One region of the Streptomyces sp. NPDC050509 genome, then DNA from elsewhere that is predicted to be linked to it. Evidence: riboswitches for the same ligand, from Rfam matches in the RefSeq annotation. Region 1 holds a riboswitch; each other region holds the start of a gene.
What was found. Region 1 has a riboswitch for cyclic di-AMP ahead of ACIBJC_RS29850 (C40 family peptidase). Riboswitches for the same ligand answer to the same signal wherever they lie in the genome.
Positions count from the first base shown of each region.

Region 1 (4,439 bases):
GCTGGTCGTGAGCGACGCCGTCTTCTCGGTGGACGGCGACGCCGCGCCGCTGGCGGAGCTGGCCGCGGTCTGCCGCGGCCGGGGCGCTGCCCTGCTCGTCGACGACGCGCACGGCCTGGGAGTGCTCGGCGCGGGCGGCCGGGGCACCCTCGACGCGACGGGCCTCGCAGGGGCCCCGGGGGTGGTGGCGACCCTCACCCTCTCCAAGTCCCTGGGCAGCCAGGGCGGCGCCGTCCTGGGACCGGCCAGGGTGATCGACCATCTCGTCAACGCCGCGCGGACGTTCATCTTCGACACGGGGCTCGCGCCCGCGGCGGTGGGCGCCGCGCTGGAGAGCGTGCGGCTGCTGCGGCGCGAGCCCGAACGGGCCGAGCGGGCCCGGGAGGTCGCCCGTACGCTGCACCGGCTGCTGACCGGGGCGGGACTGACTGCGGTACGGCCCGACGCCGCCGTGGTCTCCGTACAGGCGCCGTCGCCGGAGGCGGCCGTGCGCTGGGCCGCCGACTGCCGGGCGGCGGGGCTGGCCGTGGGGTGTTTCCGGCCGCCTTCGGTGCCGGACGGCATCTCCCGGATCAGACTGACCGCCCGCGCCGACCTGACGGAGGACCAGATGGGCGCGGCGGTGCGTACGGTCGTGGCGCTCGCGCCCGGGGCCATGTCCGCGGCCCCGGAAGCGGAGTGACGGCCCGTCTACGCGGCAGGCGCCCGCCCGTCCAGCGCCCGGACGAAGGATGTCCACGCACCGGCGGAGAAGGCCAGGTGGGGGCGGGCGGCGTTCTTGGAGTCCCGTACGGCCAGCGCGCCCGCGTCGTTACGGGCGCACTCCACGCAGTTGTTGGCGCCGACGCTGTGACTGCTGCGCCGCCACCTCCGCGGGGGTGAAAGGGGTAAGGGAAGAGAGGTGGGGGGCCCTGCGAGGCAAGCGGACATGATGCTCCCTACGCGCCGTCATTGATCCCGGCGATGAGATCCAATGAATCCTGTGTCGAGAGGGCGTGTGCCTGCATCGCGTGGAAGGCGACGCGGTACGCCTCCAGGTCCTCTTTCCGTTGCAGATAGAGGCTATTCGTTAAATGGTCGAGAATGACTAAATCCAGATCGGTAATGTTCGAAAAAGAGAAGATGATGAAGGGGCCGGTGAGTCCGGCGTAGCCGCCCGCGGCGAAGGGCAGGACCTGGAGACGGATCTGGGGGAGCCTGGCCAGCTCGGTCAGCCGCCGTAACTGATCCCGCATCACCCCGGGCCCGCCGACCTCCCTCCGTAACACGGCCTCGTCGACCACGGCGTGCAGACGCAGCGGCGCCGCCGCCCGCGTCAGCACCTCCTGGCGGGTGAGCCGCACGTCGACCAGCGAGTCCACCGTCCCGTCCGGCGTCCCCGTCAGCGCGGCCCTGGTCACGGCGCGGGCGTAGGCGGGGGTCTGGAGCAGTCCGGGCACCACCGAGGTCTCCAGCGTGTGCGCGGTGCTCGCCTGGGACTCCAGTGTGATGAAGTCCCGGTACGTGGGCGGGATCACCGCGCGGTACGCCGTCCACCACCCCGGCGCGCCGTCGGCCGTGCCCGCGAGGGCCCGCAGCAGCGAGCGCAGCCGCCGGTTCTCGATCCCCAGGGCGTCGAGGAGCGCCGCCAGGTCGCCGTCCCGCACCCCGCTGACGCCGGTCTCGATCCTGCTCACCTTCGACTGGTGCCAGCCGAGCAGCCGGGCCGTCTGATCACTGGTGAGCCCCGCGCTCCGGCGCAGCCTGCGCAATTCGTCCCCGAGTCGCTGCCGACGTACCACCGGAATATGCCGCATGGCCGAATCACCTCTCCGCTTCCTTCTCCGTCGCACCGATACGACGTCAAGGCGGAGAAGTTATCTTTCCGGCGCCCAAATACGGTCTCGCGTTGCAGAGTTCACCGCTTTGAGCGACAGATATATGCAGATCTCGGTGGATCGGAGGTACGGATGGTGCGATCAGTGGCAGGCTGTCGCGCAGCACGGTTCCGAGGCCGTCCGCGCAGCCATCAGCTCTGCGCCGGAGTCCGGTCCGGCGGGAAAGGGACAGCGTCGCCATGGCCGACCACCAGGAAGCATCCATCACCCTGCCGAGCGAGCCCGCATCGGTGCCGACGGCCCGAAGATACGTCGCGGACCTCCTCACCGACTGGGGGCTGCCGGGCGAGGCGGCCACCGCGGACACCGTCCGGCTGATCGTCTCCGAGCTGGCGACCAACGCCGTGCAGCACACCTTCGGCCAGTCGCCCACGTTCACCGTGGAGGTACGGCTCGACCGCGAGGAGCGGTTGCGCGTCGGGGTCACCGACAGCCATCCGCGCTGGCCCCAGCGGCTTCCCGCGGCCGTGCAGCAGGACAACGGCCGCGGGATGGTCATCATCCGCTCGCTGACGGCCGAGGCCGGCGGGCGGGTGTCGGTCATCCCGACGGCCGAGGGCGGCAAGACCGTCTGGATCGCGCTGCCCTGGACGGTCCCGCTGACGCCGGCCACCCCTGCCTGAGGCCTTCAAGGGCATGGCGGGCCTTCAGGGCTCCACGGGGCGGGGCGGCCGACGCGTGCTCACTTCACCCGGCCGTACCAGACCTTCTTGGACCAGATCCTCTCCAGCCGTACCAGCGAACCGGTCTTCGGCGAGTGCCAGATCTTTCCCCTGCCCGCGTAGATCCCGACGTGGTACACGCTCCTCCCGTAGTGGAAGAACACCAGGTCACCCTTGCGCCGCGACGAGGAGGAGACGTGCCGCGTCTTGTTGTACTGGGCCTGTGCCGTACGGGGGAGCTTCTTCCCCGCCTTCTTGAACGAGTAGAGCGTCAGCCCCGAGCAGTCGAAGCGGTGCGGCCCCGTCGCGCCGTACCTGTACGGGGACCCCTTCTTCGACGCCGCGACCTTCAGGGCCTTGACGCTGAGCGTGGCGGCCTCGGCCTCTGACGCCGCGCCAGGTGCCAGCATGGTGCCGGCGACGGCGGCGATCGTGAGGGCCGATACGGCCCCCGCCCGGGACAGCAAAGACGGGACATATGTCTGCGCGGTCATGCGCACCCCTTCGTCAGCCGCCTGTGAAGGATGACCTGTCGGGTTCGGGCTGGCGAAGTTGCCCGGCCGCGTGAACGGCTTCACCCCGAGGGACGACCACAACGGGCGTCGTCCCGTACTGCCTGGGTCCTCCACTCCTGCCGATCCACTCCTGTCGACCCGACATCCGGAACGGCGGCAGGACTCGGCGTCCGCCCGGACCGCCCCGCCAGGGGTGGCGGGGGCTTGTCGTCCCAGGGATCTTGACCCAGAAACCAGTGGATTTCCGAGTTGAAACGACGATATGTGAAGTTCCTCACCCTTGGTCCATGTGGGTGGCGAGGGGGTATTCCGCTCCCGGTCGGCGCGGGCCGATGAGGGCCTTACCTGCGACGTAACGATCACGCGCGCCGACACTCCGGTCGGTTCGCGCAACTCGCCTCGCCGAATCCGTCCAGTCAGTTCATACGCCGAACGTGCGAGTTCTTCTCATATGGACGCGGCCATACGGGAACGCGACGCCCCGTCAGGTCGGGCGCGCGGGCGGCACGGTGACCCGCGCGGCCCGCCGTTCCCCGTCGAGCGTCCGCAACGCCCTGGCCAGGGTCGCCGCGTACACCTCGCTCTCGCCACGCTGGTGCATGGCCGTCAGGGCGTCCCGCAGCCCGGTCACTTGGGCCGGCAGCGCCTGGGCCGCGCGCAGGGCGCCGTACGTGTCCGTCCCGCGCGCCGGGTTGATCCGGCCCAGCAGGTCCACGATCCGCAGATAGTGGTCGACGACCTCGCCCTCGGCCCGGGTGAGGGCGGGCAGCGGCGGCAGTTCGGGGGGCAGCACCGGCGCTCACCGCCCGCCGGCGGAGGTCTTGCGGTTCTGGATGACGTGGTCGATCAGTCCGTACGCCTGGGCCCCCGGCGCGTCGAGGATCGTGTCCCGGTCGATGTCGCCGGCGATCCGCTCCGCGCTCCGTCCGGTGTGGCGCGCCAGCGTCGCGGTGACCAGCTCCCTCAGTCGCAGCAACTCCTGCGCGTGGATCAGCAGATCGGACGGCTGTCCCCGCATCGGCTCCTCGGCGGCGGGCTGCTGGAGGACGATCCGGGCGCCGGGCAGCGCCAGCCGTTTGCCGGGCGCGCCCGCCGCCAGGAGGACGGCGGCGGTCGAGACGGCCTGGCCGAGACAGGTCGTGGCCACGTCGCAGGTGATGATCTGCATCGTGTCGTAGATCGCGGACATCGCGCTGATGGAGCCGCCCGGCGAGTTGATGTAGAGGCTGATGTCCTGGTCGGGCGCGGCGTACTCCAGGTGGATGAACTGCGCGATCACATCGTTCGCCGCGGTGTCGTCGACGGGCGTCCCCAGGAAGACGATCCGGTCCTCCAGGAGCCGGGAGTACGGGTCGAGGGTGCGGGTTCCGTTGCTCGTCCGCTCG
Region 1 covers NZ_JBITHL010000011.1:220,897-225,335, forward strand. Annotated here, with positions in the region: gene ACIBJC_RS29830 (8-amino-7-oxononanoate synthase) at 1-682, shown strand, start outside; gene ACIBJC_RS29835 (DUF397 domain-containing protein) at 691-930, opposite strand; gene ACIBJC_RS29840 (helix-turn-helix domain-containing protein) at 939-1,796, opposite strand; gene ACIBJC_RS29845 (ATP-binding protein) at 2,057-2,500, shown strand; gene ACIBJC_RS29850 (C40 family peptidase) at 2,560-3,033, opposite strand; cyclic di-AMP (ydaO/yuaA leader) riboswitch at 3,036-3,233, opposite strand; gene ACIBJC_RS29855 (hypothetical protein) at 3,539-3,847, opposite strand; gene ACIBJC_RS29860 (ATP-dependent Clp protease proteolytic subunit) at 3,854-4,439, opposite strand, start outside.

Region 2 (4,439 bases), on a different contig from region 1:
AGGAGCGAGCGGAGCTGGTCGATGTCGCCGTACCGGACCATCCGCCAGAACTCGGCGCCGTCGGCCGGGTCGGAGAGCGGGATGTTCACATGGCGTACGCCCGTCAGCGCCACGTCCGCGCCGTCCAGCCGCAGATCGGCGGAGTTGCGGAAGTCGAAGATCGTGTGCAGACCGAGGCCGGTGAGAAAGGCGGCGTCCTCGACGCTCGCGTGGGCGAGATGCCCGCTGCGGTAGAGCGCGCCGTACCGCACCCGCCGTCCGTCCACGGCCGGCAGGCCGCCGACATCACGGAAGTTGCGCACCCCGGACAGCTCCGGCTCGGTGGACGGGACCTGCGGCGACTGCTGCGTCACGCCTGCTCCTCCGTGTCTGCCGTCGGCGTTGCTCGCCGGCGGAGTCGATTCCCGACCCTACGACATCCGTTCGCGCGCTCGTCAGTGCCGAGGAGCGGCTGCGGAGCGGCCGATGAGTGGCCGATGAGCGCGTGCATGCGGACAGCGCACGCGGGGATAAAACGCCCAAACAGTCCTCTGTCCGGATTGACTGATTCCGCACAACCTGCCCCGGTCGCGGGGGAGATGGGTGGCGGCTGGTGAGCAGGATCATATCCGTGACGTTCCGTGGTGACGGCGCGAAAGGGAAAGGCCACCTCGAAAGGGAATTGGGGAGCGGTCTCCACACAGGGTGACGGGCGATCTTCCGGCAACGGGACGTGTATGTCGCCGATGGAAAAGGGTGGCTTGTTCCGGCCGTCCCACTCGCCTACGTTCACCCTCAATCCGAGCGGAACGCCGAATCCTGCCGCCGCCTCGGGGACACCATCCACCCATTCACGCGTGGCAGGAGCGGGGGACCCAGGTAGTACGCCGTTCCGGTGCTCCGGCATCAGGGACGGCTCGGGGTGAAGTCGCGCACCACGCGCGGCCGGGCAGCTCCAGTCCGAACCCGACAGCTCACCTCGTAGGCGCCGGAGAGGACATCGCCATGCCCGCGAAGGGTAAGCACCGCCGCCCGAGGACCAACCCGTTCTCCCGCGGATTCATCGCCGCCGGAACAGGCGGCGCCGCCATCGCGCTGCCGCTCATCGGCGCCACCGGCGCACACGCGGCGCAGCAGGCCGCACCCGCCGCGGCCCCCCAGGCCGCACCCGCCACCGCGCACACCGCCCAGAACCTGCCCGCCGCCGCGCCGCGAGCGGATGCCGCGACGCAGGTGACGCGGTCGGCCGCCACGAAGGTGCGGACGTACGCGGTGGTCGCCGGTGACTACCTCTCCAAGATCGCCGACGAGCAGAACGTCCAGGGCGGCTGGCAGCGGCTGTACGAGGACAACCGCCAGGCCGTCGGCGGCGATCCCGCGCTGATCCACCCCGGCCTGAAGCTCACCCTCGGTGGCAAGGGCGCTTCCGCGCGCTCCGAGGCGCCCGCCCCCTCGAAGTCGTCGAAGTCCTCCGGGTCCTCCGAGTCGAAGTCCTCCGGGGCTTCGAAGTCCTCGAAGTCGTCGAAGTCCTCCTCGTCCGGCACGTCCTCCTCGGCGGCCAAGAGCGCGGCCCCCGCCGCCAACTCCGCGGCGCGGAGCAGCGCTTCCGGCTTCACCCTGCCGGTCGACGGCGTCGGCGTCGGTACGTCGTACCGCGCCGCGGGCGGAAGCTGGTCCAGCGGTTACCACACCGGTGTGGACTTCGTGGCCTCCACCGGCACCACCGTGAAGGCGGTCGGCGCGGGCACCGTCGTGTCCGCCGGCGCCGGCGGCTCGTACGGCAACCAGGTCGTCATCCGGCACGAGGACGGCATGTACTCCCAGTACGCCCACCTCTCCTCCCTCTCCGTCTCGGCCGGCCAGAGCGTCGGCTCGGGCCAGCAGATCGGTCTCTCCGGGGCCACCGGCAATGTGACGGGACCGCACCTGCACTTCGAGATCCGGACGGGACCGGACTACGGCTCGGACGTCGACCCGCTGGCCTTCCTCCGGCAGAACGGCGTCTCCATCTGATCCGCCCGCCTGATCAGTCCGGTCGGGCTGATCCGTCCGGCGACACCGTGACGCTTTTCGTCTCCACCGCGCGGCCCGGCACCGAATGTGCCGGGCCGCGCGGCTTTTCGCTATTCCCACTTGAAAGAAAATTGACCGATGGTGTTTCTCACCCCACGTCAACCCCTGCCTACGGTCGCGTAGGTCACATGGCCGGGTGGAAAATACCCTGCTGTGGCAGACGATTCGAGAGCAAGAACGAGAGCAAGAAAAGACAACATATTCGGGTCGTACGCGGCGATCGGTGACAGCTTCACGGAGGGCGTGGGAGATCCAGGACCCGACGGGCTGTTCGTCGGCTGGGCGGACCGGCTCGCGGTCCTGCTCGCCGACCAGCTTCCGGTCTCCGGTGCGACGGCCGACCCCGTCCACGGCGACTTCCGCTACGCGAACCTGGCCGTACGCGGCCGGCTCCTCGACCAGATTGTCGCCGAGCAGATCCCCCGGGCCAGGGAACTCGCCCCGGACCTGGTGACCTTCTGCGCGGGCGGCAACGACATCATCCGCCCCGGCACCGACCCCGACGATGTCGCCGAGCGCTTCGAGCGGGCCGTCGCCGACCTCACCGGCGCCGTCGGCACGGTCATGCTGACCACCGGCTTCGACACCCGCCGCGTGCCCGTACTGCGCCATCTGCGCGGCAAGATCGCCACGTTCAACGAACACACGCGGGCCATCGCCGACCGCTACGGCTGCCCCGTCCTCGACCTCTGGTCCTTCAGGACCGTCCAGGACCGGCGGGCCTGGGACGGTGACCGGCTGCATCTGTCGGCCGAGGGGCACACCCGCGTCGCGCTGCGCGCCGGGCAGGTGCTGGGCGTCGACGTACCCGCCGACCCGGACCAGCCGTGGCCGCCGCTGCCCCCGCGCGGCACGCTCGAAGTCCGGCGCGACGACATCCACTGGGCGCGCGAGTACCTGGTGCCCTGGATCGGGCGCAGGCTGCGCGGCGCCTCCTCCGGCGACCATATCGAGGCGAAGAGGCCGGACCTCCTGCCCCTGAAACACTGACGCGGCCTCCGGGTCCCGGGCGGCGGGGGCGGCGACGCGGGACCTCATGCCCCGCGTGACTCACGCCTCGCGTGACCTCACGCCCCCGCCGGGATCCGCTCCAGCACCCCGCCCGCGAAGACGTCGTACAGGGGCAGCGTCTCCAGATGGACATAGCCGATATGGCAGTCGCACACCGCCAGCGGACAGGCCCGCGGCGCGAGCGCGCGACGGTACGAGCCGTCGTAGAGATTGCCCAGCTCGGCGCGGACGAAGTGGCAGCGCCGTACCGTGCCCTCGCCGTCCACCGAGATCACCGACTCGCCCGTCCGGCACGGCAGCCCGGCCGAACGGTGCGGATGGCGGCTGTACGGGAACAGCGGGTCCAGCTCCGTCCACCGCGCGGCCTCCTCGTCCGTGTAGGAGTGCCCCTCGGCCGCGTTGATCCACAGGTAGACGTGTGGGGGCAGCTCCGCGCGCAGCCGGCGCGCGTGCTCCAGATGCGCGTCGAGGCCGACGACCCCCACGCTGAACCGGATACCGCGCTCCGCCAGCTCGTGGGCCTTCGTCAGGAAGCGGTCGTACGGCGTCTGCCCCGGGTGGTACGTGCACCACAGGGCGAGCTTCGCGGGGTCGGCGTCCGCCAGCCGGTCCGTACGGAAGCTGAGATTCGTCTGGACGGCCACCCGGCGGATGTGCGGCAGCAGCGACAGCTCGGTGAGCGCCCGCCGGTACCAGGAGCGGACCATCCCCTCGCCCCAGGGCGTGAACAGCACGGAGAGCCGGTCGTCCGTCGCGGCGGCGGCCCACGCGGTGAACCGCTCCAGGGCCGCCCGGTCGACGCGTAGCTGCTCGCTGCTGTCCCGCCGCTTGGCGAAGGGACAGTAGGGGCAGTCGTAGTCGCAGGAGGCGAGCGGCCCGCGGTAGAGGATCGTCAGATCCATGGGGCTCCCTTCAGATCGTGGTCCACTTCGGCGGGGGCCCGGGCCCGTCCGCGCCCGGGCGGTCTACTTCGATTCGTACGCGGCCATCGCGGCCCGTACGGAGGGTGAGAACAGCGCGGGCCCCAGCGCGTCGGAGTGCGCGAGCCCTTCGGGGGAGAGCCGCAGCAGCCCGGGGCCCGCACCCCTGTCCAGCCAGCCGAGGTCCGCGAACCGGTCCAGCTCCGCCCCGAAGTCCTCGCCCGGATCGGCGCCGAAACGCGCGCGGTACTCCGCCACCGCCATGCCCCGGGCCTGGAGCAGCGACTGGAGCAGATGGCGGCGGCGCGCCTCGTGCCCGTCGACGCGACGGCCCACCTCGGCGCGGGAGAAGTCCTCCGTCGCCGTGTAGGCGTCGATGATGGCCCGTATCGCGCGCATGTCGACGGCGTAGTCGAAGGAGTAGTGCAGGCGCGAGGTGTACGAGCGGGCCCCGCA
Region 2 covers NZ_JBITHL010000001.1:805,376-809,814, reverse strand. Annotated here, with positions in the region: gene ACIBJC_RS03100 (tyrosine-protein phosphatase) at 1-353, opposite strand, end outside; cyclic di-AMP (ydaO/yuaA leader) riboswitch at 814-980, shown strand; gene ACIBJC_RS03095 (peptidoglycan DD-metalloendopeptidase family protein) at 985-1,992, shown strand; gene ACIBJC_RS03090 (SGNH/GDSL hydrolase family protein) at 2,206-3,042, shown strand; gene ACIBJC_RS03085 (STM4011 family radical SAM protein) at 3,120-3,965, opposite strand; partial or broken gene ACIBJC_RS03080 (STM4012 family radical SAM protein) at 4,029-4,439, opposite strand, start outside.
Region 2: linked by a shared signal. The riboswitch ahead of ACIBJC_RS03095 (peptidoglycan DD-metalloendopeptidase family protein) and the one ahead of ACIBJC_RS29850 (C40 family peptidase) in region 1 are both predicted to bind cyclic di-AMP.

Region 3 (4,439 bases), on a different contig from region 1:
GTCCGGCAGTACCGGTCTCCTGCCGGTGGTACCGGTTCTCCGTAGCCCAGTCGGCCGACGGCGGGTCGCTGCCCGGCGCGGCAGCGGCCAGCCTGGGTGGAGCGCGGTACCGTCCGCAGCCGTCGGCGGATCGGGCAGGAGACGACTGGTGGGGAAGCTCAGGAGAATCGGAGAACGCCTCGGCGGCAGGACCAGGCAGGACGCCGACGGCGCCGGGTTCTGGGGTGCCGACGGTGCGGGTTTCTGGGCCACCGGTACGAACGGGCGCGACCACCGGCGCGACCCCGCCAGGGATCTCGGCCGGGCGCCGCACGGACCGTACGGGTACGGGCGGCGCCTCGCCGGGCGCCGGGTCGTCCGGTTCCTGCCCGCGCTGGTGATCATCGGCGGGGTGATCCTGGATCTGGTGACCCCGGCGCGGGTGACCTCGTCGCCGCTCTTCGCCGCCGCCCCGCTGGTCGCGGCGCCGTTCTACCCGCTCTTCGGCACCCTGCTGGTGGCCCTGGCCTCGCTCGCCGCCGAGGTGGCGCTGCGCGCCCATACGGGCACGCTGACCACGGTGGTGTCGGTCAGCGAGCTGCTGACGGTGCTGGTCGTCTCCGCCCTCGCGCTCTACATCAACGGGGTCGTCAGACGCAGCGGCGAACGGCTGGCCTCCGCCCGCATCATCGCCGAGACCGCCCAGCGCGCCGTGCTGCCCAGACCGGCGGAGCGGATCGGCGGTCTGCGGATCGCGGCGCGGTACGAGGCGGCGCAGGAGGGCGCGTTCATCGGCGGGGACCTCTTCGCCGTACAGGACACGCCGTACGGGGTGCGGCTGGTGGTCGGCGACGTACGGGGGAAGGGGCTGGAGGCGGTCGAGGCGGTCGCCGTGATCATCGGGTCGTTCCGGGAGGCGGCGGAGCAGGAGAGTTCGCTGGAGGGCGTCGCACAGCGGCTGGAGCGCTCGCTCCTGCGCGAGGGGACGCGGCGGGACGGGCTCGATGTCTTCGAGGGGTTCACCACGGCCGTACTGGCGGAGATCCCGCACGGCGAGGACGTCGTACGGCTCGTCAACCGGGGGCATCCCGAGCCGCTGCTGATGTGCCACGACGGAGCGGTACGGATGCTGGCGTCGCGCGACCCCGCGCTGCCGCTCGGCATGAGCGAGCTGGGCGCGTGGCCGGACCGGGCGGAGCAGTCCGCGTACCCCGACGGCGCGACGCTGCTCTTCTACACGGACGGGCTCACCGAGGCGCGCGACGGCCAGGGGGTCTTCTACGTCCCGCGCGAGCGGCTGGACGGGCGGATCTTCCAGGGGCCCGACGAGATGCTCCAGGCGCTGATCGACGACGTACGGCTGCACACGGGCGGCGGCAGCCAGGACGACATGGCGCTGCTGGCGGTCAGCCGGCCCACGGAGGGGGAGCCGGAGCGGCGCAGGACGATGCCGATCGTTCCGTGACGCGGGTCCGTCGTGACGCGGGTCCGTGAGGCTCTCCGCGTCGGCCTCCGCGACGCGGCTGCGTGAGGGAAGTGTGAGGGCGGACCACGACCGGCGGTCACGAAGCGTGTTCGACACGTACCGCTCCGCACAACAAATGACATACCGTCAAGTATGTGCGGTGGACGGATATGCTCCTGGCGTCGATCAACTCGCCCTGATGCGCGTTCTTGTGTCCCGGTACGTCCGATGCGAAGTCGTTAACGATCACCGGGAACAGCTTGGAATAACGCCCTGGTCTCTATTAACGTTCGATAACGCAGCGCGGTCGTCCCAGCCGTCGTCAGAGATGGCACCGTGCGCGTGCGCCGAATCCCGCGAGGGAACCGGGGAACCACCCATTGGGGTGAATCGGGAGTTACTTGCCGCCGTGCGCGGCAGGGGACACCCGTAGGAGACCTTCCTGCTCCGAACCCGTCAGCTAACCCGGTAGGCGAGAAGGAAGGAAAGGAGCACGCCTCAGTGGCGTCCAACCAGTCTGCCCCCACGGCGACCTTCGAACCCCACTCCTTCGGCAGCGGCGGTGAGAACGAGGCGCCCGGCACCTGGGGGGAGTGGAACCCCACCGAGGAGTCCGTCCGTCCCGTACGCGGCAAGCACCGCGTCGCCAGACAGCGCAACGGACTCGCCCGCAGCTCCACCGTCCTCGGCGTCGGCGTCATCGCCGCTGTCGGCGCGGGCGGCATCGCCACCGCGCAGGACAAGCCCGCGGTCTCCATATCCCTGCCCGATGCCATCGCGGACAACCTTCCGGACGCCAAGTCCCTGCCGGGGATGGCCTATCTCGGCTCGGACGACTCGGACTCCGAGTCCGACGTGCTGGCCAGTGAGCCGCTGACCACCGCCGGGCTGACGATCTCGGACACCGAACAGGGCGCCACCGACGCCGGCGAGGCGCTGCGCGCCCGCATCCTCCAGCAGGCCGAGCGGCAGCAGACCGAGGCCGACGCCACGCAGAAGGCGGCGGTGCAGGACGCGGCGGCCGAGAAGGCCGCGGCCCAGGCCAAGGCGCGCCAGACCGACGCCGAGAAGAAGATCGAGGCGGCCAAGAAGAAGGCCGAGGCGGAGGCCAAGGCCAAGGCCGAGAAGGAACGTCTCGCCAAGCTGGCGGCCAGCTACTCCCTCCCCACCTCCTCGTACACCCTCACCTCCTCCTTCGGTCAGTCCGGCTCCCTCTGGTCCTCCGGCTACCACACCGGCCTGGACTTCGCGGCGCCCACGGGCACCCCGATCAAGGCCGTGCACAGCGGCACCGTCAAGTCGGCCGGCTGGTCGGGCTCGTACGGCTACCGCACGGTCCTGGAGCTGGATGACGGCACGGAGGTCTGGTACGCGCACCAGTCCTCGCTCTCCGTCAGCGCCGGGCAGAAGGTCTCCACCGGTGAGGTCATCGGCCGGGTCGGCGCGACCGGCAACGTGACCGGGCCGCACCTCCACCTGGAGGTCCACACCTCCGGCGGTACGGGCATCGACCCGATGGCCTGGCTGAACGGCAAGGGCATCAACCCCTGAGGCCCTGAGGCCCTGAGGTCAACTCCCAGGCCCTGAGGGCAACGGGAGTGCCCTGAAACGGAATAGGGCGCTCCCTGGGGGAGTTGTAGTGAGGTATGACGACTTTGCGCACACTCGGCTCCTCCGACCTCAAGGTCTTCCCCCTCGCCCTCGGCGGCAACGTCTTCGGCTGGACCGCCGACCGTACGGCCTCCTTCGCCGTCCTCGACGCGTACGCCGCCGCGGGCGGCAACTTCGTGGACACCGCCGACACCTACTCGTCCTGGGTGCCGGGCCATGCCGGCGGTGAGTCCGAGACCGTCCTCGGCGAGTGGCTCGCCGCGCGCGGCAACCGCTCCGACGTGCTCGTCGCGACGAAGGTGGGCGCGCACCCGGAGTTCAAGGGGCTGAAGCCCGCCACGATCAAGGCCGGGGCCGAGGAGTCGCTGCGCCGGCTCGGGACCGATTACATCGACCTGTACTACACGCACTTCGACGACCCGGACGTCCCGGTCGAGGAGATCGTCACCACGCTCGACCAGCTCGTCAAGGAGGGCAAGGTCCGCGCCGTCGCCGCCTCCAACCTCAGCGCGGAACGGCTGGACGCCTCGATCACCTTCGCGGAGCGCGAGGGTCTTGCCCGGTATGTCGCGCTCCAGCCGCACTACAACCTGGTCTCGCGCGACACGTACGAGGGCCCCCTGCGGGACACCGCGGCCCGACACGGCCTCTCCGTCGTGCCGTACTTCGCCCTCGCCTCCGGCTTCCTGACCGGCAAGTACCGACCCGGCACCCAGGTGGAGAGCGCCCGCGCCGAGGGTGCGGGCAAGTACCTGGAGTCCGAGCGCGGTGTGAAGGTGCTCGCCGCGCTGGACCGGATCGCCGAGGCGCACGGCGCCGAGGTCGCCACCGTCGCGCTCGCCTGGCTGGCGGCGCAGCCGACCGTCGTCGCGCCCCTCGCCTCCGCGCGGGCGCCCGAGCAGCTTCCGGCGCTGCTCGCGGTCGCGGAGCTGGAGCTGACGGAGGAGGAGCTGGCGGAGCTGACCGCCGCCTCCGCCTGATACCCGGCACCGCGTGACCGCCGCCTCCGTCTGACGGAGGTCACCTCGGGACGGACGATCAGTACTGGCGGTACGGGTTGTAGCCGTCGTAGTCGATGTACGGCGGCGGCACCCGTACCCGGCCCGTGGCCCGCGCCGCATAGGTCAGCGCGGGCCCCGCTATCTCCTTGCGCTCCCACAGGTGGTGCAGCAGTTCCTGCTCGCGCTCCACGAAGTCCGGGCCGACCGGGTCACGCCCGGCCCGGTGGCGCAGGAACGCCAGGGCCGTCGCGAACGCCTCGTACTCCCCGACCACCCGCGCCGCCGCGCGCCCGTGGCTGCGGCTCGCGAACCCCCGCGCCATGGTGCGTGCCCGCATCGAGGAGAGCGCGAGGGGCGCGGCCGGGGCCAGCCAGCCCGCGGCG
Region 3 covers NZ_JBITHL010000009.1:471,609-476,047, forward strand. Annotated here, with positions in the region: gene ACIBJC_RS27195 (PP2C family protein-serine/threonine phosphatase) at 365-1,444, shown strand; cyclic di-AMP (ydaO/yuaA leader) riboswitch at 1,780-1,934, shown strand; gene ACIBJC_RS27200 (M23 family metallopeptidase) at 1,946-2,995, shown strand; gene ACIBJC_RS27205 (aldo/keto reductase) at 3,091-4,035, shown strand; gene ACIBJC_RS27210 (PrsW family intramembrane metalloprotease) at 4,094-4,439, opposite strand, start outside.
Region 3: linked by a shared signal. The riboswitch ahead of ACIBJC_RS27200 (M23 family metallopeptidase) and the one ahead of ACIBJC_RS29850 (C40 family peptidase) in region 1 are both predicted to bind cyclic di-AMP.